Regions from separate parts of the Variovorax sp. 01T432 genome, predicted to be linked through region 2. Evidence: predicted binding sites of a transcription regulator. Region 2 holds the regulator's gene; each other region holds the start of a gene.

Region 1 (7,636 bases), on a different contig from region 2:
GCGCCGCCGCCGCTCGGCAGCGCCGTGGCCGAACAGGCGGCCGAAGAATTGCAGGTTCTCCTCCACCGAGAGCGTGGGGTAGAGGTTGCGGCCCAGCCCTTGCGGCATGTAGGCGATGCGCGGGCACACCGTCTGCCGGTGGCGCAGGCTCGCCATGTCGCCGCCCAGCACCTCGATGCGCCCCTCCTGGATGGCCTGCGCGCCGGCCAGCAACGCGAGCAGGCTCGACTTGCCCACGCCGTCGGGCCCGATCAGGCCCACCATGCAGCGGGCCGGAATCTCCAGGTCGATGCCGTCCAGTGCGAGCGTGCGCCCATGGTGGAGCGCGACGCCGGCGAGGCGGGCGACGCAATCCGGGCCGGCGGCGGCCTGCGCCATCAGGGAACCCGCACGGCCAGCGCGTCCGGCCACGCGGCCTTCGCATCGCGCTTGATCCAGGCGATGCCCGGCAGCCCGGTCTTGACCTGCTTGAGATGCTTGCGCAGCAGTTCGCGGTCGATCCGCGCCTTGACGCGGAACATCAGCTTCTGGCGCTCGCTCGCCGTCTCCACCGTCTTGGGCGTGAACTGGGCAGTGCTGGCGACGAAGGACACCTCGGCCGGGATCACGTAGCTGGGCGCGGCGTCCAGCACGATGTGCACCTCGCTGCCCAGCGCCAGCGCGCCGGCGACGGCCTCGGGCACGAAGAAGGTCATGTACACGTCGGAGAGGTCCACCAGGTTCAGCAGCTTGCCGCCCGGCGCCAGCACCTCGCCCTGCTGGACGATGCGGTACTGCACGCGGCCGTCGCGCGGCGCGACGAGCGCGCTGTCGTCGATGTCGGCCTTGATGCGCGCGACGGTGGCCTCGGCGGCCGTGACGGCCGAGCGCGCGCCCGCGACCTGGGTCCGGGCCGCGACGACAGCCGCCCGCGCCGCCTCCACCTGCGCGCGCGCAGCGACCAGCGCGGCCCGCACGCTTCGCTCATGCGCGCGGTCATCGTCGAGTTCCTGCAGCGAGGACGCGCCCTCGCGCGCCAGCGTTTCGGAACGCCGCAGCCGCCGCTGCGCCGCGTCGAGCTCGCTCTCGCGCTGCGCCACCAGCGCCAGGGCCGCCTGCCGGTCGCTCTCGCGCACCGCCACCTGGGCCTCGGCGCTCGCCACCGCGGCGATGGTCTGCTGGTGATGGGCGCGCGCCTCGTCGCGCTGCGCTTCGAGCGTCTCCACCTGCATGTGCGCGAGCATCTGCCCGGCGCTGACGAAGTCGCCCTCGTCCACCAGGATGTCGCGCACGCGGCCGCCGAGCTTGGTGGCGACGTCGACCTCGGTGGCCTCGATGCGCCCGTTGGCACTCACGAAACCCTCGCCCGGGCCGTTCGGCCGCAGCGCCTGCCATGCATAGAGGCTCGCGCCGCCGAGGGCGAGCGCGAGTGCGACGAGGATGAGCGTCTTGCGGGGCGGGATCTTCATGTCGGTTTTCATGGGGAGGGCCCTCCGCCGAGGGCCGCATAGAGCGCCACGCTGGTGCTCAGCAGGGCGCGGCGCGTCTGCACCAGCTGCTGTTCGGCGGCCAGCAGGTCGCGCTGGGCATCCAGCACGTCCAGGAAGCCGGAGGCGCCGCTGTCGTAGCGCAGCTGCGAGAGCCGGGCGCGTTCCGTCTGCGCCGCCAGGGCCTGCCGGGCAATGGTCAGCTGCCGGGCCAGCCAGCGGCGCGCCGACAGGGCGTCCGCGACGTCGCGGAAGGCGACCTGCACGGCCTTCTCGTAGCCGGCCACCGCCAGATCGCGCCGGGCCTCGGCCACGCTGAGGTTGTTGCGGCGGCGCTCGCCGTCGAAGATGGGCAGCGAAATGGCCGGCGAGAAGGTCCAGGCGCCGCTGCCTGTCGCGAACAGGCCATCGAGCTGCGCGCTCGCCGTGCCGAAAGCCGCCGTGAGCGTCACGCGCGGGAAGAAGGCGGCGCGCGCGGCGCCGATGTTCGCGTTCGCGGCCTTCAGTTGATGCTCGGCGGCGATGATGTCCGGCCGGCCGGCGAGCAGGTCCGAAGGCAGCCCCGCGCGCACTTCCGCGAACAGGGGCTGTTCGTCCAGGCGCCCGGGTGCGGGCGTCGCATCCACGGGCGCCCCGACCAGCAGCGTCAGCGCATGCAGCTGGGCCTCGCGCGCCTGTTCGAGCTGAGCGCCCAGCGCCTGGGCCTGCGACAGCAGCGTCTCGACCTGCGTGACGCTCAGGCGCGAGGCCGCGCCCACCTCCAGCCGGCGGCTGAAGATGCGCAGGCTCTCCGCCCGGGTCTCTGTCGTGTGGCGCGCCAGCGCGATGCGCTCGTCGAGTTCGCGCAATGCGAGGTAGCCGTTGGCGACCTCCGCGATCAGCCCGACGAGGACGGCGCGGCGCGCGGCGTCGGTGGCCAGGAAGCTCTCCAGCCCCGCCCGGTCGAGGTCGCGCACGCGGCCCCAGAGGTCCAGCTCCCAGTTGCTGATGCCGAGCGCGGCCTGGTACTGGCTGGCGACCAGCGGCTGCCCGGTCAGGTTGAGATCGGCGGGCACTCGGGACCGGTCCAGGCCCGCCTGCGCGGAGAGCATCGGCAGGCGGTCCGCGCGCTGGATGCCCCAGGCGGCGCGGGCTTCCTCCACCCGCGCCACGGCGCTGCGGATGTCGCGGTTGTTCGCCAGGGCAAGCGCGATCAACTCGCGCAGGCGGGGGTCGATGAAGTAGATCTGCCAACCCGGGGCCGCCGCTTCGGGTGCCTGTGTGGCGGCAACATCGTCGAAACGCGAGGCCACCGGCAGCGGCGGCAGATCGTCAGGCGGCGCCATCGAAGCACAGCCGCACGACAGCGCAAGCGCCAGGCTGATGACGGCAGGCCGACTCACTTTCGGCGCAGTCCTGCGCGCCCCTCATCCACGGCGGGCCCCATCACGCCGACCGGACCCGTGGGCGGCGGGAAGCCATAGAAGCTCTCGTTCAGATAGCGCGTCACCTCGAGGACGTCGTCGTCGTTCCATCGCAGGGAGGCGGCCTCGTCCCAGCGCCGCACCTGCGCCTTGAGGCTGTCCCAGTCGGTGGCGAGCTTCTTGTCGCGCCAATGGATCTGCGCGGTGTGGCAGGCGATGCAATGCGTGGCATACAGCAACTCGCCGCGTGCCTGCGCCCTCGGCGAGGAGAGCGGCGCGAGCGCGCCGAGCAGCAGCAATGCCGCCAGCATGACGGCGTGCCGCTGGCGCAACGGCCGCATCAGCGCGCCGGTTCTTGGATTCTGGGAAATGGGCGACATGATCAACTCCTTCGACCGGGCACTCAGCATGACCCGGCGGCGGGCCCGCGGTGTTGACCTAGCGCAAGCGCCGGGAAGAGCGGCTGGCCGGGCGCCACATGCGCGGCGCCGCGGCATGAAATCTTGATCCACCTCAACACCAGGGCCCCCTCGCGCGCGCAGGATGTATTTCATTGCGTCTTGCGAGGAGAAATCATGGAAGCCAATGTCGGAACCGCCGATCGGACCTTGCGGATTGCCGTGGGGGTCTTGCTGATCGGGCTTGCCATCGCCGGGACGATCGGCCCTTGGGGCTATATCGGCGTGGTGCCCCTGATCACCGGGCTGGCCTCGAGATGTCCGGCCTATTCACTCTTCGGATTCAGCACCTGCTCGCGAGAAGCGCCGTGAAGCCGCGAGGCAGCAGCGCATTGCTCGCGCGCTGAGTTCGTGCCCGCGAATGGCCGCAGACGGCTGGAGACAAACAGAGACAAGGAGACGCGCGATGGTGGCGCAACTGCTGCAGAAGCTTGCGGACGCGAAGCTTCCGCTCGTCATTGTCGACCGGGCCGAGATCGAGAAACTGCGATTGATCGAAGCCGCGGGTCATATCCGGGCGTTCATCCCCTGCGTTCACGTCGATTGCGACGACTGCGCGCGGCAGGACCCCGCCACGGTGTTCGAGATCACGCCGCGTGGACAGCGCATGCTGGCCTTGCGCCGCGAAGCCGTTCCCGATGCCGGCCTTCCGGCCGCGGAGGCGCCCGCGCGACGGCCGAAACGACGCATGATGACCTTTCTTGCGCGCCGGATTGCACGCAAGGGCCCCGCCTAGGAAGCGGCGCTCGCGCCGGGCGCGGGAGCCTGCTTGGGCAGCATCGCGACGATCCGCGCGCCCTTGTCCGGGCTGGAACTCACAGTGAGCGTTCCGCCGCAGAGTTCGACGCGCTCACGCATTCCCGACAAGCCATGCCGCGACGATGACAACTGGCTGGCATCGAAGCCGACACCATTGTCGGAGACGGACACCATCGTGTCCTGTCCGCAGTCGACCAGCAGCACTTGCGCCTGGGTGGCGCAGGCGTACTTGGCGATGTTCGTCAAGCACTCCTGGACGAGGCGATACGCGACGAGCCGGCCAGGATCGCCGATCAGCACATCCTCCAGCCTGGTCGAGACGGCCACGTCGGAGGTGAAGGCGAAATCGCTTGCCAGGTCTTCCAGCGACGCCGCCAGGCCGGAATCTTCGAGCAGCGGGGGCGCCAGGCCCTCGACGATCGAGGTCTTCAGCATCATGCCCCGGTTGAGGGTGCTGAAGAGGTGTTCGAGGCGTTGCGCGATCTCGGGCCGCTCGCCGCCCAGGCGTGACCTGAGACACGCGACGTCGAGCTTGGCCGCCGTCAGGATCGCGCCCAGCTCATCATGAAGCTCGCGCGCCAGGTGCGCACGCTCCTGCTCCCGGACCCGCTGCAACTCGGTTTCCCGCTCTGCCCATGGCTGCGTCCTGTTCTGGACAGTGACGAGATCGATCTTCATTCGGCTTTCCTCAGAAATCGTGGCCCGCAGCGGGCTCGGACTCATCATCGATCGTGCCGCACACGAACTTATTGACTCATGTCAACGATTCGAGCGAGCCGAAACAAAGGCTCACACGAGCCCCGCCTCAATGCGACATCAGCACCGGCAGCGTCATCGACTCCAGGATCGAGCGCGTGACGCCGCCGAGCACCCATTCGCGCGCGCGGCTGTGGCCATAGCAGCCCATCACGAGGAGGTCCGAACCCAGGTCGGATGTCAGCGACAGGAGATTGGCGCCCGCGTCGCCGGTTTCGGGCCCGCCCGGATGGGCCGTGGCCTGTACGCCCTCGATCTTCAGGTACGCCTGCAGATCGTGAAGCGCTTTCCCGGCGTCCTCGCCGTAGCTCACGAGGTCCACCCGCCGGGCGGTGCGCAGCCATGGCAAGGCGGCCGAGACGGCGCGCGCGGATTCGCGTGTCTCCTTCCAGGCCACCAGCACGGTCTGGCCGATCGGGCTGACGGGGCCGGCGTAGGGAAGAATCAGCGCCGGCTTGCCGCTCTCGACCAGCAGGCTCGGAAGGAAATCGACCGGCAATTCGCTCGCCTGCGGGTCGTCCGCATCGCGCTGCCCCAGGACCATCAGGTCGGCGTACAGCGCCCGGCGCGCGAAGCCCCAGGGCGCGTCGCTCGCCGGCTCGGTCCAGTGCATCCGGGTCGAGCCTTCGCTGCCCTTCATGAAGGTGGCATACGCCTTGTCGCGGCATTCCTTGTCGAGGTCCTGCATGATGGCCACGGCTTCGGCCGCGCCCTCCAGCGCGAAGGGATAGCGCATCAGGGCGGACATCGTGCACGGCGCGCCGGTCACCTCCGCATCGAAGGCTTCGGCCAGTTGGCGAGCGACCTTGACGCGCTCCGCCGCGCGCGGCGAACTGTCCAGGTGCAACAGGATCGATCTGGGGTTTTGCATGGATGCTCCTTCAGGGAATGAGGTGAATGCCCGCACCTTAGCCCCGCGCGGACGCGGCCGGTTTGTCCGAGGTCAAGCCAGCTGGATCGCGGCGGCACGCGCCCGGTCGCGCGCCCGATCCTTGACAAGGCGCAATACCGCGGCCTCGCGCGCTTCTTAAAGTGCCTTCATCACTTGGGGAGCCCGAAATGACGAACTTGCGCAAGCTCTGGCGCCGCGGCGCTCTGATTCTCCTCGCCCTCCCGGCATGCATGGCCTTCGCGGCGCCCGTCGTGCTGGCGCCGGGCGCCAGCACCAACGGCGGCATCGGCAACGAGGAACAGCAGGCGATGCAGGTTACACGGGACCTCTACAACCTGCGGCTGACCTTCGCCGAGGCGCGCAGCGGCGCCTATCTCACGGGCGTCTCCGTCACGATCGAGGGGACAGGCCGCGCGGCCTCCTTCGGCCCTTATCGGGACACCGGGCCGCTGTTCTATGTGCACCTCGACCCCGGCGCCTACCGGGTCAGCGCCACCTACGCGGGCAGCACGCAGACCCGGACCGTGCACATCGAGCGCGGCGCCGTCGAGGCGGTCTTCTACTGGTCGCAGGAATAGGGAGCGCTTCATGTCCATCTTCCGTGCCGTCCTCTGGCTCGACCATCGCGAGGCCCACCTGGTGCGCCTCGACCCGCCCGAACGCATGCGGGTCCACAACCTCTATGCCCATCCGCCGGACGCGCGCCAGCCCGGCGGCGCCGCGCGCACCGAGGAGGCCTTCTTCGGCAGCGTCTGCGATGCGCTGACCGGCATCAAGGAAGTCCTGGTCACCGCGCCGAACCTCGCGCAGGCCGCCTTCCGCCGCTACGTCGAGAAGCATCGCCCCGCCCTGATGTCGCAGATCGTCGGCTGGGACACCGTCGCCCATCCGACCGAGGCGCAGCTGGTGGCCCTGGCCCATCAGTTCTACGCCAGGCTCGACCGCATCACCAGCCGCGCCGCACAGGAATGAAGCCCTGAGGAAATCAACCATCATGACCGTCAAGAAACTGCTTTTTCGCGAAGAGGCACGCGACAAGATCCGCCGCGGCGTCGACACGCTCGCCGACGCGGTGAAAGTCACGCTGGGCCCGCGCGGGCGCACCGTGATCATCGACAGCGAGTTCGGCACGCCCCAGATCGTGAACTCCGGCGTGGTGGTCGCTCGCTCGATCGAGCTGGAGGACCGCTTCGAGAACATGGGCGCCCAGCTGCTGCGCGAGGTTGCGGCCCGCACCAGCGAGATGGCCGGAGACGGCACCACCACCGCCACCGTGCTGGCGCACTCGATGATCCAGGAGGGCCTGAAGTACCTGGCCGCCGGCATGAACCCGATGGACCTGCGCCGTGGCATCGACCTGGCCGTGGAGACCGTGGTCGCCGAACTCAAGGCCATGGCGCAGCCCTGCGCCACCTCGCAGGAAATCGCGCACGTGGCGGCGATCTCGGCCAACAACGACCGCTCCATCGGCGACCTGATCGCCAGCGCGATGGACAAGGTCGGCCGCGAGGGCGCGGTGTCGATCGAGGACGGCTCCGGACTGGTGAGCGAGCTGGAGATCGTCGAGGGGCTGCAGTTCGATCGCGGCTATCTCTCGCCCTACTTCATCAACAACGCCGAGAAGCAGGCGGCCGTGCTGGAGAACGTGCAGATCGTGCTGTGCGACCAGCGGCTGTCGGCCATCAACGACCTGGTGCCGCTGCTGGAGGCCGCCGCCAAGTCGGGCTCGCCGCTGCTGGTGATTGCCGAGGACGTGGACGCCGATGCGCTGGCCACGCTGGTCATCAACAGCGTGCGCGGCGTGGTCAAGACCTGCGCCGTCAAGGCCCCGGGCTTCGGCGACCGCCGCAAGGCCATGCTGCAGGACATGGGCGTGCTGACCGGCGGCCAGGTCATTTCCAG
Region 2 (7,636 bases):
CCGACGAGACCACGGGCGAGGCGGTCTGCGCCTTCGTGGTGTTGAAGGGCGGCCGCCCGAGCGGCGATGAGGCCAAGCGGATCGCCACCGAGCTGCGCAACTGGGTGGCCAAGGAGATCGGCCCCATCGCCAAGCCCAAGGACATCCGCTTCGGCGAGAACCTGCCGAAGACGCGCAGCGGCAAGATCATGCGGCGCCTGCTGCGCAGCATTGCCAAGGGCGAGGCCATCACGCAGGACACCTCGACGCTGGAGAACCCGGCCGTGCTCGACCAGCTGGGCCAGGCCTACTAAGAAACTCATGCCATCGAACGCCGAATTTGACTGTGACCCCGGTTTCATGCCCCGGGGTCAGGCCTGCCTGATGGCGAACTACTGAGGATGCGGCGAGACGCTCAGCGGCACCAGATCTCGATCTGGCGGCCGAGGTCCATCCACAGCGCCTGGCCGGCCACGGCGGCGAGCACGCCGCCGGCAAGGCGGGTGCCCCACTCCCCGCGCATCGCGCCGAGCGCGCGCATGTGCCGCCAGAGCCACGGTGCCAGCACGAGCGAGAGGCCGCTGCCGACGGCAAAGAGCGCCATGACCAGCGCGCCCTGCAGGCTGTCATTGCCGAGGCCGGCGAGCATGAGGGCCGAATAAAGAAGCCCGCAAGGCATCGAGACCCAGAGCGCGCCGGTCGCGAGCACGCCCCAGGTCGAGCCGGTGAGTGGCCGCAGGCGCGCCGCCAGCGCACGGCCGATGTGGTGGGCCCACAGCGGCTGGCGCCCCAGCGCCGCGAGCGACAGGCCCCAGGCGAGCACGAACACGTGGAGCGTCACCCACAAGGGCCGCAGCGCAGCGACCTGTTCGCTGGCGAATCCGAGTCCCTGGAAGGCGGCGGCCGCGCCGGCGCCGGCGGCGGAATAGCCAGCGATTCGGCCCGCGTGGAAGACCATGGACGCGGGCAAGGCACGTGCCGCGCCGGGCAGCGCCGCGACCCCGCCGCCGGCCGGCGCGCGCACGATGCGGATGACGCCCGCGCACGCGGCGCCGCACATGGCGACGCAATGCGGCCCGCCGGCCAGCCCCATGAGGAGCGCGGTTCCGACCAGCGCCGCCTGCATGATCAGACGATGCGCGAGAAGCGCGTGCGGTTGCGGTCGGCCTGGAGGTATTGGTCGAACACCATCGCGATGGCGCGCACGAAGAACCAGCCGGTCGGCGTGACCTCGATGTCGTGGTCGCTCAATCGCACCAGCCCTTGCGCCACCAGCGGACCGAGGGCGGCGAACTCGGGCGTGAAGTGATCCCTGAAGTTCACCAGGTGCGCCAGCCCGAAGGATTCGAAGTCCAGATGGCCCTGGCACATCAGCGCCATGATCACCGCGCGCCGCAGCACATCCTCGCGCGTGAGCGCCAGGCCGCGCACCACCGGCAGCCGGCCCTGGTCGAGCAGGTCGTAGTACTCCTCCAGCGTCTTGGCGTTCTGGCTGTAGGTGGCGCCCACGCGGCCGATGGCCGAGACGCCGATGGCGACCAGGTCGCAGTCGGGGTGCGTGCTGTAGCCCTGGAAGTTGCGATGCAGCCGGCCCTGCCGCTTGGCGACGGCGAGCGGGTCGTCGGGCAGCGCGAAGTGGTCCATGCCGATGTAGACATAGCCGGCCGCCGTGAAGGCCGCGATCGAGCGCGAGAGCATGCCGAGCTTCACCGCCGCCTCCGGCAGGTCTTCGGCCGCGATGCGCCGCTGCGGCTTGAAGCGCTCTGGCAGATGGGCGTAGGCATAGAGCGCGATGCGGTCCGGACGCAACTCGCAGATCTGCGCCAGCGTGCGGTCGAAGGAGGCCGTGCTCTGGCGCGGCAGTCCGTAGATGAGATCGACGTTGATCGAGGAGAAGCCCAGCCGCCGGGAGGCCGCCACCAGGTCGAACACCTGCTGCGCGGGCTGGATGCGGTGGACGGCCTTCTGGACCTCCGGATCGAAATCCTGCACGCCGAAACTCAGGCGGTTGAATCCAAGCTCCGCCAGCACCGCGAGGCGATCGGCGTCCACGGTGCGCGGATCGATCTCGATCGCGTACTCGCCCTCCGGCGACAGCGTGAAGGCGGACCGAAGAAGCGCCATGAGCTCGCGCAGCTCCGCGTCTTCCAGGAAAGTCGGCGTGCCGCCCCCCAGGTGCAGCTGGCTGACGACGGCGCCCCGGCCGAGCTGCTCCACCTGAAGCTCCACTTCGCGCGCGAGGTAGTTCAGGTACTCGCGCGCCTTGCCGCGCTGGCGGGTCACGATCTTGTTGCAGCCGCAGTAGTAGCAGAGCGACTCGCAGAACGGGATGTGCACATAAACCGACAGCGGGCGGACCCGCGCGCCGGCCGTGCAGCGCAGTCTCAGGGCGTGGGCATAGTCCTGCGCGGTGAACGCCTCCACGAAGCGGTCGGCGGTGGGATAGGAGGTATAGCGCGGGCCGGGCACGTCGAGGCGCCGCAGCATGGCGGGCGACGGCAGCGGCGAGGACGGCGCGGGAATGGCGATGACTGGCGCTGGAAGCATGAAGAGGCTCTGGACACTGGAAATGGCCCACTATGGCGCCGGCATGCCCCGCGATCCTTGACGTGCGTCAATCCTCCCTCAGGTGCGCGCTTGGACAATCGCGCAAACCACGACCAAGTCAATGAAAACCGAACATATCAAGGTCGCCTGCTCGAACTGCAACCTGCGCGACCTCTGCATGCCGAGCGGCCTGAGCCCGGACGAATTGCAGCGCATCGACAACCTCGTCGCCACGCGGCGCAAGGTCGCGCGGCGCGAGACCCTGTTTCGCAACGGCGAGCGCTTCACCTCCCTCTACGCGATCCGCACCGGCGTCTTCAAGACCCGCGTGACCAGCGAGGACGGGCGCGACCAGGTCACGGGCTTCCAGATGGCCGGCGAGATCATCGGGCTGGACGGCATCGTCAACGACCGCCACAGCTGCGACGCCGTCGCGCTGGAGGACGCCGAGGTCTGCGTGATGCCCTTCGATCGCATCGAGACGCTGTCGCGCGAAGTCCCCACGCTGCAGCGCCATGTGCACCAGGTCATGAGCCGCGAGATCGTGCGCGAGCACGGCGTGATGCTGCTGCTGGGCAGCATGCGGGCCGAAGAGCGGCTGGCCGCCTTCCTGCTGAACCTCGTGCAGCGACTGCACGCGCGCGGATTCTCGCGCTCCGAACTCGTCCTGCGCATGACGCGCGAGGAGATCGGCAGCTATCTCGGGCTCAAGCTCGAGACCGTGAGCCGCGCGATGTCGAAGTTCGCGGAGGACGGCATCGTCGAAGTCCAGCACCGCAACCTGCGCATCGTGGACCCCGACGCCTTGCAGCGCATCGTCAATCCGGCGAACTGCTGAGCGGCGCTCAGGGCGCCAGGTCGGCCGCCGGCGTCGCCGCGTGGTTGCGCCCGGCCAGGGCGGGCATCAGCTTCTTGTCGGCCAGGGTCTTGTTGATCTCGATGCCCTGGCGGTAGTAGTCCGCCGCGATCACCGGATCGGGCATCTTCACGGCAATCCAGAGCGTCGTGAGGCCGGCGACGACGACGACCGCGGGGCCGCCGAATACCATCCAGACCAGTGGGTAGGACCACCAGGGTCCGCTCCTGGCCTGTGATTCTTCTGCGTCTTTCATCTCTTCTCCTTTTGTGACTCAGCGAGGCACCATGAAGGTGGCCTTCTCCGACACGCGCGCGCGGCCGTCGGCCGAGCGCACATCGAAATACACGTTGTGGGAACCGGCCGGCGTGCTGCCATAGGGCAGCTGCAGGCGCACCGCGACCCAGCGCGATTGGGCGGCACCGACCTCCACCGGCCCGGCCGGCGAGACGTTCAGGCCCGGGAGGCCGCTGGCCTCGATGCTGTAGCGTTGCGGCTTCTCGGTCGCATTCATGATCTGGAGCCGGTAGACGTTCTCGAGCGCGCCGCCCTCGACGATGCGGGCGAGCGAGCCGCGGTCGCGCACCACGTCCACCTTGAGCGGCGTGCGCACCACCAGGCTCGTGAGCAGGCTGATGCACAGCACGGCCAGCAGGCTCGTATAGATCAGCACGCGCGGGCGCAGCACGCGGCGCAGCACCTGCCTGGGCGTCCAGTGGCCGGCCATGCCGTTCTGCGTGGCATAGCGGATCAGGCCGCGCGGTGTCGCCATCTTGTCCATCACCGTGTTGCAGGCGTCGACGCAAAGACCGCAGCCGATGCACTCATACTGCAGCCCCTTGCGGATGTCGATGCCGGTCGGGCAGACCTGCACGCACAGGTCGCAGTCGATGCAGTCGCCCAGGCCCTGGGCCCGGGCGTCGGTGCCCTTGGCGTGGACACCGCGAGGTTCGCCGCGCTCGGCGTCGTAGCTGACGATCAGCGTGTCGCGGTCGAACATGGCGCTCTGGAAGCGGGCATAGGGGCACATGTACTTGCAGACCTGCTCGCGCATGAAGCCCGCATTGCCGTAGGTGGCGAAGCCGTAGAAGAAGACCCAGAAGACTTCCCAGGAACCCATGCGCGTCTGCAGGAATTCCATGCCCAGATCGCGGATCGGCGTGAAGTAGCCGACGAAGGTGAAGCCGGTCCACATCGCGATGCCCAGCCACACCAGATGCTTGAACCACTTCTTGACCAGCTTCTCCACCGAGAATTCCCCCTCGTCCAGCCGCATGCGAGCGATGCGGCTGCCTTCGATCTTCTGCTCGACCCACATGAAGATCTCGGTGTAGACCGTCTGCGGGCAGGCATAGCCGCACCACAGGCGTCCGGCCACGGCGGTGAACAGGAAGAGCGAAAGCGCGGACACCACCAGCAGGCCGGTGAGGTAGATCAGGTCCTGCGGATAGAGCACCAGCCCGAGGATGTAGAAGCGCCGCGAGGCCAGGTCGAACAGCACCGCCTGGCGCTGGCCCCATTCGAGCCAGGGCAGCCCATAGAAGAGAAGCTGGGTCAGGAACACCATGCCCCAGCGCCAGCGCGCGAAGACGCCGCGCACGGTGCGGGTGTAGATCTTTTCCTGCGCGGCGAAGAGACCGCCGCCGCCCTCGGGCGCCGTGGCCGCGGCGATCGGTATCACCCGGCGCGCGGGCCGGGTCTTGACGGGCGTGGAATCGGTCATCCTTGTCTCGGGTGGCATCTCAGTCAGGGCGTTGCGGCGACGGGCGTAGCGGCGCCGGGCTTGTTCGACAGGCCCCACACATAGGCGGCCAGCACATGGATCTGCGCCTCGCTCAGGCGGCCCTGCTGCGCTGGCATCTGGTTGGTCTTGCCGGTGTTGATGATCGAGACGATCGCGTCCTGCCCGAAGCCGTGCAGCCAGATCTTGTCCGACAGGTTGGGCGCGCCGATGGCGGTGTTGCCGACGCCGCCGATGCCGTGGCAGGCCGCGCAGGCGGCGAACTTGGCCTTTCCGAGGCCGGCGCGCACCGAGTCGTGCGAACTGCCCGACAGGCTCAGCACATAGTTGGCGACGTTCTTCACGTCCTCGGCCGTTCCGACCGCCTCGGCCATCGGCGGCATCACGCCGGTGCGGCCCAGGGTGATCGACTCCTTGATCTTCTCCGGCGTGCCGCCATGCAGCCAGTCGTTGTCCGTCAGGTTGGGAAAGCCCTTGCCGCCGCGCGCATCGGAGCCGTGGCACTGGGCGCAGTTGTTGAGGAAGAGGCGCTCGCCGATCGCCATCGCCGCGGGCTCGGCGGCCACGCGTTCCACGGGCATGGCGGCGTACCCGGCATAGACAGGCTCAAGCTCGCGCTTGGCGGCCGCGAGATCCTTGGCGTACTCGCCCTCGGTGCTCCAGCCGAGCTGGCCCTTGTAGCTGCCGAGCCCCGGGTAGGCCACGAGGTAGCCCAGGCCGAAGACGATGGTGATCACGAACAGGCCCACCCACCAGCGCGGCATGGGGTTGTTGGCCTCGCGCAGGTCCTCGTCCCAGACGTGGCCGGTGGTGTTGTCCGGGCTGCTCGCGGCCGGCGCGCGCGCCATGAGCCACAGCAGCAGCGCGCAGAACAGGATGCTGCCGAGCGAGACGATGGTCACGTAGTTCGACCAGAAGTCGCTGAAGAAATCGCTCATGGTGTGCTCTCAGTCCTGTTCGAATGGCAGGCGGCTCGCTTCATCGAAGCCCTTCGCGTTGCGGCGCGAGAAGGCCCAGACCATGATGCCGATGAAGGTGGCGAACGAGGCCAGCGTGGCGATGATCCGCAGGGTGGTGATGTCCATCTTTTCGCTCCTTACTTGAGTGTCAGCCCGAGCGACTGCAGGTAGCCCACCAGCGCGTCCATCTCGGTCTTGCCCTTGACGTCGGCCGGCGCCGCGGCGATCTGCGCATCGGTGAAGGGCACGCCGACACGGCGCAGGGCCCGCATGTGGGCGGCGGCCTCGTCGCCGTCGAGGGGCGCCTTCTCCAGCCACGAATAGGCCGGCATGTTCGACTCCGGGACCACGTCGCGCGGGTTGTTGAGGTGGATGCGGTGCCACTCGTCGCTGTACTTCCCGCCGACGCGGTGCAGGTCGGGGCCGGTGCGCTTGCTGCCCCACTGGAAGGGATGGTCGTAGACGAACTCGCCGGCCACCGAATAGTGGCCGTAGCGCAGCGTCTCGGCGCGGAAGGGCCGGATCATCTGCGAGTGGCAGTTGTAGCAGCCCTCGCGCACGTAGATGTCGCGGCCCAGCACCTGCAGCGAGGTGGGCGGCTGCAGGCCGGTGATGGGCTCGGTGGTCGACTTCTGGAAGAACAGCGGCACGATCTCCACCAGGCCGCCGATGGCGATGACCAGCAGGATCAGCACGATCATCAGGGCGTTGTTGGTCTCGATCTTCTCGTGCGAGAAGCCGGTCTTGGGATTGCTGGAACTCATGGGGTCTTCCTCAGGCGGTGGCGACGGCGGGCATGGGGATGGGCGCGCGCACCGAGCGGCCCGAGATCACCGTCATCCACACGTTCCATGCCATCAGCAGCATGCCGCTCAGGTAGAGCACGCCCCCGACCAGGCGCACGATGTAGTACGGATAGGTGGCCTTCACGCCTTCGACGAAGGTATAGGTGAGCGTGCCGTCGGCATTGATGGAGCGCCACATCAGGCCCTGCATGACGCCGGCGATCCACATGGCGGCGATATAGAGGACGACGCCGATGGTGGACATCCAGAAGTGCGTCTCGATCGCCCTCATGCTGTACATCTCGGTGCGCCCGTAGAGGCGGGGAATCAGGTAGTAAAGCGAGCCCATCGTGATGAAGCCGACCCAGCCGAGGGCGCCGGCATGCACGTGGCCGATGGTCCAGTCCGTGTAGTGGGACAAGGCGTTGACGGTCTTGATGGACATCATCGGACCCTCGAAGGTCGCCATGCCGTAGAAGGACAGCGCCACGATCAGGAAGCGCAGGATCGGGTCCGTGCGCAGCTTGTGCCAGGCACCCGAGAGCGTCATGATCCCGTTGATCATCCCGCCCCAGCTCGGCGCCAGCAGGATCAGCGAGAACACCATGCCGATCGACTGGGTCCAGTCGGGCAGCGCCGTGTAGTGCAGATGGTGCGGGCCCGCCCACATGTAGGTGAAGATGAGCGCCCAGAAGTGGACGATGGAGAGCCGGTACGAATACACCGGACGGCCGACCTGCTTGGGGATGTAGTAATACATCATCCCGAG
Region 3 (7,636 bases), on a different contig from region 2:
TGCTGATCCTGTATTCGTTCACGGCCTCGATCTACCTGGCCGCGACGGCCATGCCGGAGAGCCTGCACCGCGCGCCCATCGCCATCGTCGACGAAGACGGCTCGCCGCTGTCGGCGCGCATCGTCTCGGCCTTCTACCCGCCGCACTTCAAGACGCCGGCGATGATCTCGCTCGCCCGCATGGATGCCGTCCTGGACAGCGGCGAGCAGACCTTCGTGCTGGATATCCCGCCGGGTTTCCAGCGCGACGTGCTGGCGGGGCGTTCGCCGGTGGCGCAGCTCAACGTGGATGCCACCCGCATGAGCCAGGCCTTCACCGGCAACGCCTACATCCAGCAGATCGTGGCCTCCGAGGTCAACGAGTTCCTGCAGCACTATCGCGGCGACCCGACGCCGCAGGTGGACCTGGCGCTGCGCATGCGCTTCAACCCCAACCTGACGAGCCCGTGGTTCGGCTCGCTGGCGGAGCTGATCAACAACGTGACGATGCTGTCGATCATCCTCACCGGCGCGGCACTGATCCGCGAGCGCGAGCACGGCACCATCGAGCATCTGCTGGTGATGCCCGTCACGCCGGCGGAGATCATGCTGGCGAAGATCTGGTCGATGGGGCTGGTGGTGCTGGTGGCGGTGGGCATCGCGCTGCTGCTGGTGGTGCAGGGCGCGCTGCGGGTGCCGATCCAGGGATCGGTGATGCTCTTCATGCTGGCCGCGGCGCTGCATCTGTTCGCGACCACGTCGATGGGGATCTTCCTCGCCACGCTGGCGCGCTCGATGCCGCAGTTCGGCATGCTGGTCATCCTGGTGCTGCTGCCGCTGCAGCTGCTCTCGGGCGGCAGCACGCCGCGCGAGAGCATGCCGCCCTTCGTGCAGAACCTGATGCTGGCCGCGCCGACCACGCACTTCGTGTCGGCGGGGCAGGCGATCCTGTTTCGCGGCGCGGGCATCGAGGTGGTCTGGCCGCAGTTCCTGATCATCGTCGCCTTCGGCGTCCTGATGTTCGCCGCCTCTCTGATGCGCTTTCGCCGGACCATCAGCTCGATGGCCTGAGCGCCGCGCCGCCGGCTGCGCGGCTTGACGTACATCAAGCGACGCCGCCCGTCCCTGCCTAGGATGGGCCTTTGCGCCGCGCATGGCGTGCGAGAACAACGAACAAGGGTGCACACATGAATATTTCCAATCCCTTGCGCGGCATGCTCGACGGAATCGGCGAGCGGGCCGGGACCTCGTTCGCGGTCCGCCTGCCTGACGCGAGCAGCTTCAGCGTGGGCGAGGGCGATCCGGCTTTCACGGTCGCGTTCCGCACCGATGCCGCGCTGCTCTCCACCGCGACGCGCGGGCACATCGGGCTGATGGAAGCCTATTTCGACGAGCAAATGGATGTCGAGGGCGACTTCGGGGCCGCGCTGGCCGCCGGCATGGCCTCCGGCTTCGACCAGCAGGGCGGCGCGCTCAACGACATCGAGAACGGCCTGCACGAGTTGCGCCATTCCAACCGCGATCCGGCGCGCGCGAAGGCCAACGCGCGGGCCCACTACGGGCTGGGCGCCGATTTCTACCGCCTGTGGCTGGACGACCCGCTGATGATGTACACCTGCGGCTACTGGGACGACAACACGCGCACGCTCGAAGAGGCGCAGCGCAACAAGATCGACCACGTCTGCCGCAAGATCAGGCTTTCCCCGGGCGAGCGTTTCGTCGACATCGGCTGCGGCTTCGGCGGCTTGATGTTCCGCGCGGCGCAGACCCGCGGCGCCACCGGCACCGGCGTCAACACCACCACCGAGCAGGTCGACTGGCTGCGCGGCGAGATCGCGCGGCGCGGGCTGGAGGCCAGCCTCCAGGTGCGCGAGGCGGATTTCCGCGATGTCGACGCGCAGTACGACAAGGTGGTCTCGATCGGCGTGCTGGAGCATGCGGGCCGCGACCAGCTGGCCGAGGTCATCCAGGCGCACGCCGATTTCCTGAAGCCGGGCGGGCTGGGCATGCTCCACTTCATCGGCCATGTCGGCCGCTATGAGACCGAGCTGTTCATCCGCAAGCACGTCTTTCCGGGCGGGTGGATACCCAGCCTGGCCGACACGATCGTGGAGATGGAGCGCGCAGGGCTGGAGGTCGTCGACGTCGAGAACCTTCGGCGGCACTACGCCCCCACGCTCGACGCCTGGGCGGAGCGGTTCGAGCAACGCTGGGACGCCATCCACGCGCTCGACCCGCTGCGATTCAACGAGCGCTTCCGGCGCATCTGGCGCACGTACCTCATCGGATGCGCCGAGATGTTCCGCTCGCCGGCGGGCTACACGCATCTGTTCCAGATCGTCTTCAGCAAGGGCAACGTCACGCGCGACAACTACCCGATGACGCGGGCCGGACTGTATGTCGGCTGAAGCCGGCGGCCACGCCGAGCGCAGGAGCCGCCTGCTGGCGGCGCTGCGACAGGGCGGGGCGAACGAGGCCGGCGCGCCGCTGGGGCTGGCCAAGCGCACATCCAATCTCTTCAGGGACCGGCAGGAGGGCAGCAAGCGGCGCCTCGACCTGAGCGAATTCGATCACGTCATCGCCGTCGATACGGCGGCCGGCACCGTGGAAGTCGAGGGCCTGACAAGCTACGAGGCGCTGGTGGACGCGACCCTGCCGCACGGCGTGATGCCGGCCGTCGTGCCCCAGCTGAAGACGATCACGGTGGGCGGGGCGGTGGCGGGGGTCGGCATCGAGGCGACGTCGTTCCACCAAGGGCTGGTGCACCACACGATGCGCGAGCTCGACGTGCTGCTGCCGGGCGGAGACATCGTCACCTGCACGCCGCGCAACGAGCATCGCGCGCTGTTCTTCGGCTTTCCCAACTCCTATGGCTCGCTGGGCTATGCCTTGCGGCTGGTGCTCAAGACGCTGCCCGTCAAGCCCTGCGTGCATGTGAAGCACCTGCGCTATTCGCGTCCGGAGGCCTTCTTCGCGGCCCTGGCCGAATATGCCGAGGGCGACGCCGATTTCCTCGACGGCGTGGTGTTCGGCCCGGGCTCGCTGGTGCTCAATGTCGCCCGCTTCGTGCCGGATGCGCCGTCGCCGAGCGACTACGGCTTCGAGCACATCTACTACCGTTCGCTGCTGGAGAAGTCCGAGGACGACCTGCGCGCGCGCGACTACATCTGGCGCTGGGACACCGACTGGTTCTGGTGCTCGCGCAACTTCGGCGCGCAGTACCCGCTGGTGCGCCGCCTGCTCGGCCGCGAACGGCTGAACTCGCGCACCTACACCCGCCTGATGCGCTGGAATTCCCGCTGGGGTCTGAACCGGCTCGTGGCCGGCTGGCGCGGCGTGTACCGGGAGTCGGTGATCCAGGATGTCGACATACCGATCGCCCGCGCCGCGGAATTCCTGGCCTTCCTCTCGGCCACGACCGGCATCCTGCCGGTGTGGATCTGCCCGGTGCGCGCGCCGTTCGGCGACGGCGCCTTCAGCCTGTACCCGCTCAAGCCCGGCACACTCTACGTCAACTTCGGCTTCTGGGACGTGGTGCGGGACACGCGGCCGCTCGAGCCCGGGCACTTCAATCGCCTGGTCGAGAAGGAGGTGATGCGCCCGGGCGGGATCAAGTCGCTCTATTCCGACTGCTTCTTCACCCGCGAGGAGTTCGACCGCGCCTATGGGATGACGCGCTACGAAGCGCTCAAGGCCAGGTACGACCCCGAGGGCCGCGCGCTGCATCTCTACGACAAGTGCGTGCGCCGCGTCTGATGTGCCTGTATGTCGACGCAGAACGCATGGAAGGGCTCGATTCGTCCGCGCAGCGCCAGCGCGCCAAGGTCATGGATACGGATCTCGGGCGGCGGAACCAGGGAGGCGAGCGCTTCGGCCGATGCGATGAAGAAGCATCCGACTTCGCGGGTCGCCTGTTCGAGGCGCCCGGTCGTGTTCATGACGTCGCCATGGAAGACGATCGCGCGGCGCACCTGGCCGACCTCGCCGGCGATGACCTCGCCCAGATGCAGCGCCGCACGCAGTGTGGGTTGCACGCCGAAGCGTTGGACGAAGCGGCTCGCGTCCGCGGCGAGCGCCGCGCGCATCGCGAAGAAGCAGCGCAACGCCCGCGCATCGGCAACGCCATCGGCCTCGACCCAGGTGATGACGATCTCGTCGCCGACGTATTGGTAGATTTCGCCGCGGCACAGCTCGATCGGTTCGGCGACCGCCGAAAACACCGCGGCAAGGAAGCGATGTGCCTCCAGCGCTCCGAGCCGCTCGGCGATCGCGGTCGAGCCCACCACGTCGACGAAGAGGAAGAAGCGCCGCTCGGCGTAGGGCCGGCGATACTTTCCGAGCAGAAGAGCCATGAAGGTCCGGTAGCCGACGAGGCCCGCGGCCTGAAACATCATCACCACGACGGCGACGGCCACGAGCGAGAGGCAGACCGCAATCAGCCCGGTGCGCGCGTTATAGACGGTGACGACGCCCAACAGGCGCTCTCCCGGCTGCCCGGTGAGGACCGCCCCACCGATCGCGCCGTAGGCAAGCGTCTTCAGGATCAACACCGCAGCGAACGGCAGCGCGTCGAGCCATCGCATCGAAGCGCGAGGCAGCAGGAAGATCTCGATGCCGGCGATCCATGAAGCCGTGAGCAGCGCGTCGATGACACCGATCGGTACGGAGATCAGCAGGGCAACGAGCAGCGAGCGAGCGCCCGGTCCGGCAATCGCGGCGCCGTAGATTGCACCGACGCCCGCACCGATGACCGCGGCCATGCGGATGATGCGCATGAAGTGCCGCAGCCGCTCGCGCGTGACGGCGGAAAGTGTGGCGGTCATCTGCCCGCGAGTCTAATGGCACCACGGCGCACGCCTGCATCGGACCGCGCGGCCTCGATCTCGCGCCGTCCATTGGCGCCTGGCGCATCGAATCCGCATCTCGCGCGGCATTGCACGCGAGCTTCGAAGAGCCGATCCCGCTCAGTGGCGATGCCGGGCTTCGGCGGCGCTCTGGCAGGCGGCGCAGCGGATGGCGATCGGTTGCGCCATCAGGCGCTCGCGCGGAATCTCCTCGTTGCAATCGGCGCACACGCCATAGCTGCCCTTGGCCATGCGCTGCTCGGCCTGCTCGATGTCGTGGAGCCTGGTGCGGTCGATCTCGATCTCGGCAAAGCGCACGTCGTCCAAGCGTTCGTCCGCGGCCTCGTCGGCATGGTTTCGAACCTCGGCGCCGGTCGATTCGATGGTGGCGTCCAACTGGACCGCGGTGCCCCGGATTTCGTCCAGGACCGCGCGTTTCATGACGCGAAGTTGTTCCGCAAGTGCCTCGCGGTCGGCGGCGGTCAGATGTTTCATGGGGAGGCTCGGTGAAGAGGAATTGGAATGGGAAGGACGGTATCGATCGTCGCTCCCGGATGCCTGCCCGGCCTTGACCTGCGTCAATGCGGGCCGCGCGCCACGCCGCGTTCAGGGCAGCAGGACGGCGGCGCCTTCCACGCGGCCGGCACGCAGGTCCGCCAGGGCCTCGTTCGCCTGGGCCAGCGGGTAGGTCCTGATGTGGATGCGAGGGGGATGCGCGCGTGCCAGTTCGAGGAATTCGCGGCCATCGGCGCGCGTCAGGTTGGCGACCGAGACGATCTGCCGCTCTTCCCAGAGCAGCCGATAGGGAAAGCTGGGAATGTCGCTCATGTGGATGCCGCCGCACACGACCCTTCCGCCCTTGCGCACCGCGCGCAGCGCCGCGGGCACGAGCTCACCGGCCGGCGCGAAGATGATCGCGGCGTCCAGGGGCTCGGGCGGCGCTTCGTCGGAGCCCCCGGCCCACACGGCGCCGAGGCTTCGCGCGAAGGTCTGGCCGGCGCCATCGCCCGGCCGCGTGAAGGCGTGCACCCGCCGCCCCTGGACAGTGGCGACCTGGGCGATGAGGTGCGCCGCGGCGCCGAAACCGTAGAGGCCCAGGCGCCGGGCATCGGCGCCCGCCGCCTTCAGGCAGCGCCAGCCGATCAGGCCGGCGCACATCAGGGGCGCGGCGTGGGCCGGGTCCCGCGCCAGTTGGCCGAGCGGCAGGCAGAACGCGGCCTCGGCGACGACGTGGCTGGCGAAGCCGCCGTCGCGGTGATAGCCGGTGAAGCGCGGCGCATCGCACAGGTTCTCCCTGCCGCTGTCGCAGAAGGCGCAGTGGCCGCAGGTGTGGCCGAGCCATGGCACGCCGACGCAGTCCCCCACGCGATGCGTGCCGACGCCCGCGCCCAGCGCCTCCACGAGGCCCACGATCTCGTGGCCCGGCACGATCGGCAGCACGGGCAGGGGCAGGTCGCCGTCGACCACATGCAGGTCGGTGCGGCAGACCGCGCAGGCGAGGACGCGCAGCCTCAGCTCGCCGGCGGCGGGCTCGGGCAGCGGGCGCTCCTCCATCCGCAGCGCCTGGCCGGCGGCGTGCAGCACCATGGCGCGCATGGGGCTCAGTCCTCGGCGGTCATCCGCATCACCACGCGGCCTTCGATGCGGCCTTCGCGCATCCGGTCGAACACCGCGTTGATGTTGTCGAGCCGGTCTTCGCTGCACACCGTGTGGACCTTGCCCTCGCCGGCGAAGGCCAGGGCCTCCTGCAGGTCCTTGCGGGTGCCGACGATCGAGCCTCGGACGGTCTTGGCATTGAGCACGACGTCGAAGATCGGCAGCGCGAAATCGCCGGGCGGCAGGCCCACCATCGACATGGTGCCGCGCTTGTGCAGCATGCCCAGCGCCTGCGCGAAGGCGCTGCGCGAGACGGCCGTCACCAGCACGCCGTGCGCGCCGCGGATGGCTTTCTGCATCTCCTGCACGGGGTCCTGCGTCGCCGCATTGATCACCATGTCGGCGCCGACGCTCCGGGCCAGCTTCAGTTTTTCGTCGTCGATGTCGACGGCGGCGACGTGGAAGCCCATCGCCTTGGCGTACTGCACCGCCAGGTGGCCCAGGCCGCCGACGCCGGAGATCGCCACCCAGTCGCCCGGCTTGCATTCCAGCACCTTGAGGCCCTTGTAGACCGTGACCCCCGCGCACAGCACGGGCGCGATCTCGGTGAAGCCGATATTCGCCGGCAGGTGGCCCACGTAGCCCGGATCGGCCAGCACGTATTCGGCGTAGGCGCCGTTGACGGTGTAGCCGGTCATCTGCTGCTGGTCGCACAGGGTTTCCCAGCCGGTGATGCAGTGCTCGCAGTGGCCGCACGCGGTGTGCAGCCAGGGCACGCCCACGCGGTCGCCTTCCCTGATGTCCTTGACGCCGGCGCCCACCGCCGCGACGTGGCCCACGCCCTCATGGCCGGGAATGAAGGGCAGGGTGGGCTTGACGGGCCAGTCGCCGCTGGCGGCGTGCAGATCGGTATGGCAGACGCCGGAGGCGGCCACCTTCACCAGCACCTGGCCCGGCGGCACCTCGGGCACGGGGACTTCCTCGATCTGCAAGGGTTGCCCGAAGGCGTGGACGACGGCGGCTTTCATCATCTGCATGGTGTGGACTCCAGGGGGGCGGAAAAGGGAAGCGGCGACCGGCCGTCAGGGCAGGTACTTGCCGCCGTTGACGGACAGCGTGATGCCGGTGATGAAGCCGGCGTCGTCGGCGGCCAGGAACACCACGCTGCGCGCGATCTCCGCCGGGGTCGCGAGGCGGCCCATCGGAATGGTCTTGAGT
Region 4 (7,636 bases), on a different contig from region 2:
GCGATTCGCCCATCATCTCGAAGGCAAGCAGCGCGTGCTCGACATTGCGGATGCGGCGCTCCCCGCGCGCATGGTCGTCGTCCAGGCGGTCGAGCAGTTCGCGCGACAGCGGCGTGCGCGCGCGCAGCTTCGGGAACAGCAGTTCCGTCTCCTTGCGGTGGTGCCGCTTCTCGGGAAACTCGTCGACGTAGAACAGCATGGCCCGCAAGGCGCCGAAGTCGGGCAGCGTGCCTTCCCTGCGATGCTGGGCGAGCAGCAGGAGGATGGAGCGAAGCATGGCCGAGAGGGCCGAGTGTTCGTCGCGAATGATCTTTATGGTGGCATGCGTCATGCGGGTCTCCAGGTTGAAGCCCGTAGCCTCGCACCGCCGGCCGCTTGCCGCTTTGTCGGAGATCAAGAGAGAGCGGTCTTCCTCAATGCCCGCGTTCCACCGGGACGAAACGCGTCGCCGCGCCCCGCCGGATGAGCAGGGCCAGCGTCTGCGCATCCGCGAAGGAGGCAAGGGCCGCGTCGAGGTCCGCGATGCGGGCGACGCCCACGTCGTTGACGGCCAGCAGCATGTCGCCAAAGCGGATGCCCGCGCGCTCCGCCGGCCCGGACACCGTCCGCACATACAGGCCCGGCGTGATCGATCCGATCCCCTGCCCGGGCGAGCGCTCCAGCAGGCCGAGCCCCAGGCGCGGCTCGGGCATGCTTGCCGGCGCGACGATGCGCGGAGGAAGGTCGGGCACGCTCTCGGCGACCACGACCGTCACCGTCAGCAGCACCTTGCGGCGCCAGATCCGCAGCGCGATCGAGCTGCCGGGCCGCGCGGCGGAAACGCGCTCCTGGATCTCGGGGGCGGGCATCGCGGCGGCGCCGTCGGCCGAGAGCACGACGTCGCCGCTGCGCAGCCCGGCGCGCGCGGCCGGCCCCGCCGGATCGACCCGGACGATCAAGGCCCCCGACGCGCGCTCGAGGCCGAAGGCCGGAGCGAGTTCCGGCGTCAGCGCTTGAATCCGCGCCCCGATCTGTCCCCGCGTCACGCGGCCGTTCGAGCGGAGTTCGGCAACGATGCGCATGACCAGGTCGATCGGCAGCGTGAAGGAAACGCCGAAATACCCGCCGTCGGCCGAATAGATCATCGAGTTCATCCCGACGACTTCGCCCCGCTCGTCGAGCAGCGGTCCGCCCGAATTGCCGGGATTGAGCGCCACGTCGGTCTGGATCAGCGGCACCCCGCCGCCATCCGGGAGAAAACGCGGATTGGCGCTGACCACGCCGGCGGTCACGCTGTTGTCGAAGCCGAAGGGCGCGCCCAGCGCGGCCACCCATTCACCGGGGCACAGCCGCGCGCTGCTGCCGATCGCGGCCACGGGCAGGTTCGATGCCGCGATCTTCAACAGCGCAACATCGGTGTGCCGGTCGAGCCCGACCAGTTCGGCCGGAAAGCGCCGCCCGTCTGGGACAACGACCGCGATCTCCTGCGCCCCGGCCACCGCATGCGCGCTGCTGAGGACGAGCCCGTCGCTGCTCAGGACGAAGCCCGAGGCGGACGAACGGCCCGCCTCGGCCCTGTACGGGTCTGGCGTCGGTGCTTCCTCGCCGTTTCGCGCGTCGCCGGCTGCCTCGATGCTCAACACCCCGACAACTGCCGGCGCCTGGCGCGCGACCGCCGTGACGAAATCGACGCCCCGCCTCCCGGATTCCGGCCGATTCAGGCACCCCGGCTCGCCCGACCATGAAGGCGCGGCCGCCGCAACGAGCGCACACCCCGCCAACGCCAGGACGGCGAGGCGGCCGGTCAAGGCGCGCCGGGCAGGCAGTCGAATCTTCATGCGCTTGCCTTCCTTGCAAGTCCTGAAAGCGCTGATGGTGGCCGAGCCTCCGTCGCGCTGGCTTGAGCCATGTCAAGCCGCCGCGACCCCTCCCTTTTCATACTGGATGCTTTTCAACCTGCACCTGAAGGAGCGTGTCATGTACGAGCGGATTCTTGTTCCCGTCGATGGAAGTTCGACCTCCAACCGCGGCCTGGACGAGGCCATTCGCCTGGCCAAGCTGACCCACGGCAAGCTCCGGCTGTTCCATGTGATCGACGAGCTCTCGTTCGCCCTCGGCATGGATGCCTACGCGGGCTATGCCGGCGACTGGCTGACGGTGCTGCGCGAGAGCGGTGCCCGGCTGCTGGCGGAAGCCAAGGCCACCGTCGAGGCGGCGGGCGTCGAAGTCGAGACGGTGCTGCACGACAGCTTCGACGGCTCGGTCCACGAACTGGTCACGGCCGAGGCCAGCCGGTGGCCCGCGGACCTCATCGTCCTCGGCACCCACGGCCGCCGTGGCGTCGGACGCCTGGTCCTCGGCAGCAGCGCGGAGCACATCCTGCGCTTCTCGCCCGTGCCGGTGCTGCTGATTCGCGCGCCGGAGGTCAAGGCCGAAGAAAAGGCGGAGAAGGAAGAGAAGGCAGACAAGCCGATTCACGTCCACCTGCCCTCGGGCGCGCTCGCGTTCGAATAAGAGACACGGCTGGTTGACACAGTGTTTCCGGCCGATGCGATGCATTGACTGTGCGGTCACGCGGGGCGCCTAGATTGAAGGGGCGCCATCACCGTTCCTCCGAATGTCCTTGAGGAAGCAGGGCGCACAAAGGAGACCGTCATGATCGCTTCCCCGGCATCCACTGGCTATGAACTTCTCTTCCGCCCGCTCGCTGCCGCCCATCGCGGCTACGTCTTTCCATGCGACGCGATCGGCCATGTCGACATGGACGCTCTTTCCGAACGGGCGCGCGACAACTACCTGTATGCGCGAGCGGTCATGGGGATGGAAGTCCAATGGCCGGATGTGCGGCCCCGCGGATCTCACTGAATCCGCCGAAGTCGCGGGCGCGCGAGGTGGATAGCCCGGCGCCCCCGTGGTGGGCCGGCACGCCGGCCGACACCCCGGCCGTCACCGGACTCACCGACGCGCAGGCGCGGGAGGCGTTGGCGAAGGACGGTCCGAACACTTTCGAGCAACGCCAGGCGCGATCGCTGTTCGTCCAGTTCACCCGTCGCTTTCTCAATCCGCTCGTCCTCATCCTGCTGGCGGCGAGCGCCTTCTCCGCCCTGAGCGGCGACATCGCCAATGTCGCGATCATCATGGCAATGGTGCTGCTCAGCGTGACACTGGATTTTGTCCAGGAGCACCGCGCCGGCCGTGCCGCCGACAAGTTGCGCGCCTCCGTCACCTTGCGTGCCAGCGTGATGCGCGGCGGGCGGGCGACGGACATCCCGATCGCCGAGGTGGTGCGCGGCGACATCGTGCTGCTGTCCGCCGGCAACCGTGTGCCGGCGGACGGCCGCGTGCTGGAGGCTCGGGATTTCTTCGTCAACCAGGGCCTGCTGACCGGCGAGTCGTATCCGGTCGAGAAGCGACCGGGCGAAGTGGCGGCCGATGCCACAGAACTGCGCCAGGCGACCAACGCCGTCTTCATGGGCAGCACCGTCATCAGCGGCAGCGCGCGCGTGCGGGTCGCCGCGACAGGGCCAGGCACGGCGCTCGGCGAAGTCGCCCACAGCGTCCTGGCCGAGCCGCCGCCCACTGCCTTCGAGATCGGCACGCACCGCTTCGGTCTGATGATCATGAGGGTGACGCTGCTGCTGGTCCTGTTCGTGATGCTTGTCAACGTCCTGCTGCACCGCCCCCTGCTGGACTCCTTCCTGTTCGCGGTCGCCCTCGCCGTCGGATTGACGCCCGAACTCCTGCCGATGGTGATCTCGGTGACGCTGTCGAGCGGCGCGATCCGCATGGCGCGGCGTCGCGTCATCGTCAAGCGGCTGTCCGCGATCCAGAACCTCGGTGCCATGGACGTCCTGTGCACGGACAAGACCGGCACGCTGACCGAGGCGAAGATCAGCCTCGAGCGCTGCGTCGACGCCGACGGCGCCGAGGCCAAGCGCGTGCTGATGCTCGCGCACCTCAACAGCGTCTTCGAGAGCGGCCTCAAGAGTCCCCTGGACGAGGCCATCCTCGCCGCCGCCCCGCTCGCTCCCGGCGCATGGACCAAGGTCGACGAAGTGCCCTTCGATTTCGAGCGCCGCCGCGTCTCGGTGCTGGTCGACAACGGCGCCGCGCGCTGGCTGGTGGTGAAAGGCGCGCCGGACGACGTGCTCGGCTTGTGCGGCACCTGCGAACAGAACGAAGGCCAGGCGCGCGCGCCGCTGGACGAAGCCGCGCGCGAACGCCTGCGCGACCGGTGCCATGCGCTGGAGCGCGAGGGCCTGCGTGTGCTGGGCGTGGCCTGGCGCGAGGTGCCCGCCGCCCACGCGCACGCCGACGTGCGCGACGAGAGCGATCTTGTCTTCGCCGGCTTCGCCGCCTTCATCGACCCGCCCAAGGCGGGCGCCGGCGCCGCCATGGCGGCGCTGGCCAGGAGCGGCGTGGCTGTCAAGATCGTCAGCGGCGACAGCGAGCTCGTCACCCAGCACCTGTGCGCGCTGCTTCGCATTCCGGTCAAGGGCACGCTCACCGGGCGGGAGATCGCCGCCATGGACGACGCGGCGCTGCGCGCCCGCGTCAACGGCACGACGCTCTTCTGCCGCGTCAACCCGGCGCAGAAGAACCGCATCATCCTGGCTCTCAAGGCGCGCGGCCATGTCGTCGGCTACCTGGGCGATGGCATCAACGATGCGCCGCCGCTGCACTCGGCCGATGTGGGCCTGACCGTGGACTCCGCCGTCGACGTGGCGCGCGAAGTGGCCGACATGATCATGCTGGACCATGACCTGGCCGTGTTGCACGAGGGTGTGCTGGAGGGCCGGCGCACCTTCGGCAACGTCATGAAGTACATCATGATGGGCACCAGCTCCAACTTCGGCAACATGCTGAGCCTGGCGGGCGCGTCGCTGTTCCTGCCCTTCCTTCCCATGCTGCCGGCGCAGATCCTGCTGAACAATGTGCTCTACGACCTGTCCGAGGCGGCGATCCCGCTCGACCGCGTCGATGCCGGCGATCTGCGCAAGCCGCGGGCGCTGGACATGGCCTTCATCCGCAAGTACATGCTGTGCTTCGGGCTCATCAGCTCGCTCTTCGACGGCCTCACCTTCTACGTCCTGCTGCGGGTGTTGAATGCCGACCCGACGCTGTTTCGCACCGGCTGGTTCATCGAGTCGCTGGTGAGCCAGGTACTGGTCATCTTCATCATCCGCACGCGGGGCAGCCTGTGGGCAAGCCGACCTGCGCCCGCACTGGCGGCGGCCTCGCTCGCGGTCGTCCTCGTCGCCCTGGCGCTCCCCTTCTCGCGCCTGGGTCCGGTGCTGGGATTCGATGCGCCGCCCGCCATCTTCTTCGCCTGGCTGGCGGGCATGCTGCTGGCGTATCTGGCGCTGGTGGAAGGCGTGAAGAGGGTCTTCTTCCGCCATGTCAGGGAGCACGCGAGGCGATAGATGCCGCCGCGTCGCGCGCCTTCAGCCGCGACGCCCGGCAAGCCAGCGCGCGCACAGCGCCGCGACATCCACCGGCTGCTCGGTGGCAACCTCCAGCGCGAGCGCGCGCTCGTCGTCGTCCAGCGGCTCGTGGGTGGCGATCTGGCGCTCCAGGACCGCCAGGTCCGCCTCCGAGGCATCGCCTCCATCCGCGGCGCGCGCGCGCACCCTGTGTCGCAACAGCGCTTCGCCGGCGCGGCAATCGAGGATCGCGAAGGGCACGCTCAGCCCGGCCGCGAGCGCGCGAAAGGCCCGGCGCTCGGCGCGGCGCAGGAAGGCGGCATCGACGATCACGGGGTAGCCCGCCTGGAGCGCCGTTCGCGCGCACGCCGCCAGCCGATCGAAGGTGCGGCGCGTCGCCTCTTGCGTGTAGATGTCCGTCGCCTGGTCGGCCGAGCGTTCCAGCACGCCCAGCCCGAAAAGCCGCTTGCGCTCCACATCCGATCGGACCCGAATCGCGCCCGCCGCGGCCAGCAGTTCCGTCGCGACCGTCGACTTGCCCGAGCCGGACAAGCCATGGGTGATCAAGAGCCGTGGCAGGACATCGACATTCGTCGTGAACTGTCGGGCACAGGCCAGATAGTCGGGTGCGGGAGTGGCCAAGGGGTCTGCGCCGGACTGCGCGCGCAGTCCGTGGACCAGCGCCCGCACCAGCGCCCGGTACACCTCGTAGAAGCGCAGCACGGGCACCCCGGCGTAGTCGCCGCTGTGCTGCAGGTAGGCGTCGAGGAAGCGAAAGGCCAGGTCGGCCTGCCCGTGCGCCCTCAGGTCCATCGAGAGAAAAGCCACTTCGCTCATCACGTCGATCCACCGCAGGGCCGGATCGAACTCGATGCAGTCGAAGGCCAGCAGTTCCCCATCGACCAGCGCCACGTTGCCCAGGTGCAGATCGCCGTGGCATTCGCGCACCGCACCCCCGCGCTGGCGCATGAGCCAGGCCATGCCCAGGCCGTCGGCCTGTTCGTTGACCCAGGTCTCCAGCGCCTGGAGTGCATCCGCACCGCGGAGGGACCGCAATCCGGCCAGGGCACGGGTCACGGGCAGCAGCACCTGCGGCGGCGCGCCGAAATCCGACAGGGCCGATGCCACCTCCGCGTCGCGGTGGAACAGGGCGAGCCGCCGCGCGAACGCTTCGAGCTGGCCGGGCTGCAGCCGCCGCTCGACCAGGAGATCCTCGAGCAGCGCATGGTCGGGAAAGCGGCGCATCTGGACGGCATAGTCGATGGCATCCTCGGCATCGGCCACCGCCGAGAGACGCGGCGCCAGCGGCGTCCCGCACACCGCGAGCACGCCGAGGTACAAGGCCGGCGCGAGCCGGCGGTTCAGGCGCAGCTCTTCCTCGCAGAAATGCCTGCGCGAGGCCAGCGTCGAGAAATCGACGAAGGACAGATGCACCGGCTTCTTCAGCTTGTACGCATGGCCCTCGGTCAGCAGCACCCACGAGATGTGGGTCTCGATCAGCGCAACCGGCCGGCCGGTCTCGCTCGCGAGACGCGCGCGCAGCGCCGTCACCAGCGTGCGATCCGCCACGATGCCGGAAGACGATTGCAACTCCACCATCCGGAGCCCCTTCCGTTCAGGCCGCCGCCTTCTTCGACTTCTTGCCCTTTTCCTTCACCTGCTGGCGGTCGGTCTTGTGCAGCAGGGCCTTCCTGGCTTGTCCCTCCTCCGTCTTGTCGCGCGCGTAGCTCAGCACGCGGTAGACCTGCCTGGCGAAAGTGCCGCCGCCCAGGTTGCAGATGGTCGTGTCGCTCTCGCCTTCGGAACTCGGCCCCTGCCCGCCAATGCCGTCGTGGTTCTCGATGGTCGTCTCGATGTGGCAATCGAGCGGCAGCTTGATTCCCATCGACTCCAGGAACTCGCGTGGACGTGCGAGGTACGCCTTGAACTCGAAGGGCGTGCACTCCCAGAAATGGAGATAGATGGGTTCGGCCCGGATGATCTCGGACCGGGCGGATAAATCGACGATCTTGGTCGGCATGCGGGGACTCCAGGGTGACATGGCGCAACGGGCGCAGGTGGAGCGTAAGCGCAGCTTGCGCCCCGGCGTTGATCCCGATCAACGCCGGCCCCTCAGGCGTCGGCCAGCACGCCATCGACAACCCGGATCAGCCGGTCGCAGCGCTCGGCCAGCACCTGGTTGTGGGTCACGAAAAGGACGGCCATGCGGTGATCGCGCCCGGTCGCGCGCAGCA

What was found. The regulator FNR, encoded in region 2, switches genes on or off when oxygen is low (the NO sensors DNR and NnrR bind a similar motif). The targets are predictions, from matches to a motif close to TTGATNNNNATCAA.
Region 1: AC1DNF_RS22770 (cytochrome C) is a predicted target of FNR. The motif match lies at 3,373-3,386, and genes of this name have one in related genera.
Region 3: AC1DNF_RS22810 (TraR/DksA family transcriptional regulator) is a predicted target of FNR. The motif match lies at 5,391-5,404, and genes of this name have one in related genera.
Region 4: AC1DNF_RS22910 (universal stress protein) is a predicted target of FNR. The motif match lies at 1,880-1,893, and genes of this name have one in related genera.

Annotation. Positions count from the first base shown of each region.
Region 1 covers NZ_JBFTPS010000033.1:2,726-10,361, reverse strand. The annotation lists gene rbbA (ribosome-associated ATPase/putative transporter RbbA) at 1-378, opposite strand, end outside; gene AC1DNF_RS22780 (HlyD family secretion protein) at 378-1,448, opposite strand; gene AC1DNF_RS22775 (efflux transporter outer membrane subunit) at 1,457-2,848, opposite strand; gene AC1DNF_RS22770 (cytochrome C) at 2,845-3,249, opposite strand; gene AC1DNF_RS22765 (YgaP family membrane protein) at 3,445-3,639, shown strand; gene AC1DNF_RS22760 (hypothetical protein) at 3,734-4,063, shown strand; gene AC1DNF_RS22755 (sensor histidine kinase) at 4,060-4,764, opposite strand; gene AC1DNF_RS22750 (universal stress protein) at 4,892-5,713, opposite strand; gene AC1DNF_RS22745 (hypothetical protein) at 5,902-6,312, shown strand; gene AC1DNF_RS22740 (hypothetical protein) at 6,323-6,706, shown strand; gene groL (chaperonin GroEL) at 6,729-7,636, shown strand, end outside.
Region 2 covers NZ_JBFTPS010000084.1:9,420-17,055, forward strand. The annotation lists gene acs (acetate--CoA ligase) at 1-293, shown strand, start outside; gene AC1DNF_RS33650 (sulfite exporter TauE/SafE family protein) at 395-1,105, opposite strand; gene hemN (oxygen-independent coproporphyrinogen III oxidase) at 1,108-2,526, opposite strand; gene fnr (fumarate/nitrate reduction transcriptional regulator Fnr) at 2,624-3,364, shown strand; gene AC1DNF_RS33665 (FixH family protein) at 3,372-3,638, opposite strand; gene ccoG (cytochrome c oxidase accessory protein CcoG) at 3,657-5,105, opposite strand; gene ccoP (cytochrome-c oxidase, cbb3-type subunit III) at 5,129-6,061, opposite strand; gene AC1DNF_RS33680 (cbb3-type cytochrome oxidase subunit 3) at 6,071-6,208, opposite strand; gene ccoO (cytochrome-c oxidase, cbb3-type subunit II) at 6,220-6,846, opposite strand; gene ccoN (cytochrome-c oxidase, cbb3-type subunit I) at 6,857-7,636, opposite strand, start outside.
Region 3 covers NZ_JBFTPS010000033.1:12,876-20,511, forward strand. The annotation lists gene AC1DNF_RS22790 (ABC transporter permease) at 1-1,049, shown strand, start outside; gene AC1DNF_RS22795 (class I SAM-dependent methyltransferase) at 1,166-2,386, shown strand; gene AC1DNF_RS22800 (FAD-binding oxidoreductase) at 2,376-3,734, shown strand; gene AC1DNF_RS22805 (adenylate/guanylate cyclase domain-containing protein) at 3,707-4,738, opposite strand; gene AC1DNF_RS22810 (TraR/DksA family transcriptional regulator) at 4,943-5,317, opposite strand; gene AC1DNF_RS22815 (zinc-dependent alcohol dehydrogenase family protein) at 5,429-6,418, opposite strand; gene adhP (alcohol dehydrogenase AdhP) at 6,424-7,455, opposite strand; gene phbB (acetoacetyl-CoA reductase) at 7,501-7,636, opposite strand, start outside.
Region 4 covers NZ_JBFTPS010000033.1:32,704-40,339, reverse strand. The annotation lists gene AC1DNF_RS22920 (hemerythrin domain-containing protein) at 1-331, opposite strand, end outside; gene AC1DNF_RS22915 (trypsin-like peptidase domain-containing protein) at 414-1,817, opposite strand; gene AC1DNF_RS22910 (universal stress protein) at 1,957-2,493, shown strand; gene AC1DNF_RS22905 (hypothetical protein) at 2,635-2,844, shown strand; gene mgtA (magnesium-translocating P-type ATPase) at 2,871-5,402, shown strand; gene AC1DNF_RS22895 (bifunctional aminoglycoside phosphotransferase/ATP-binding protein) at 5,424-7,001, opposite strand; gene AC1DNF_RS22890 (hypothetical protein) at 7,018-7,422, opposite strand; gene AC1DNF_RS22885 (ABC transporter ATP-binding protein) at 7,515-7,636, opposite strand, start outside.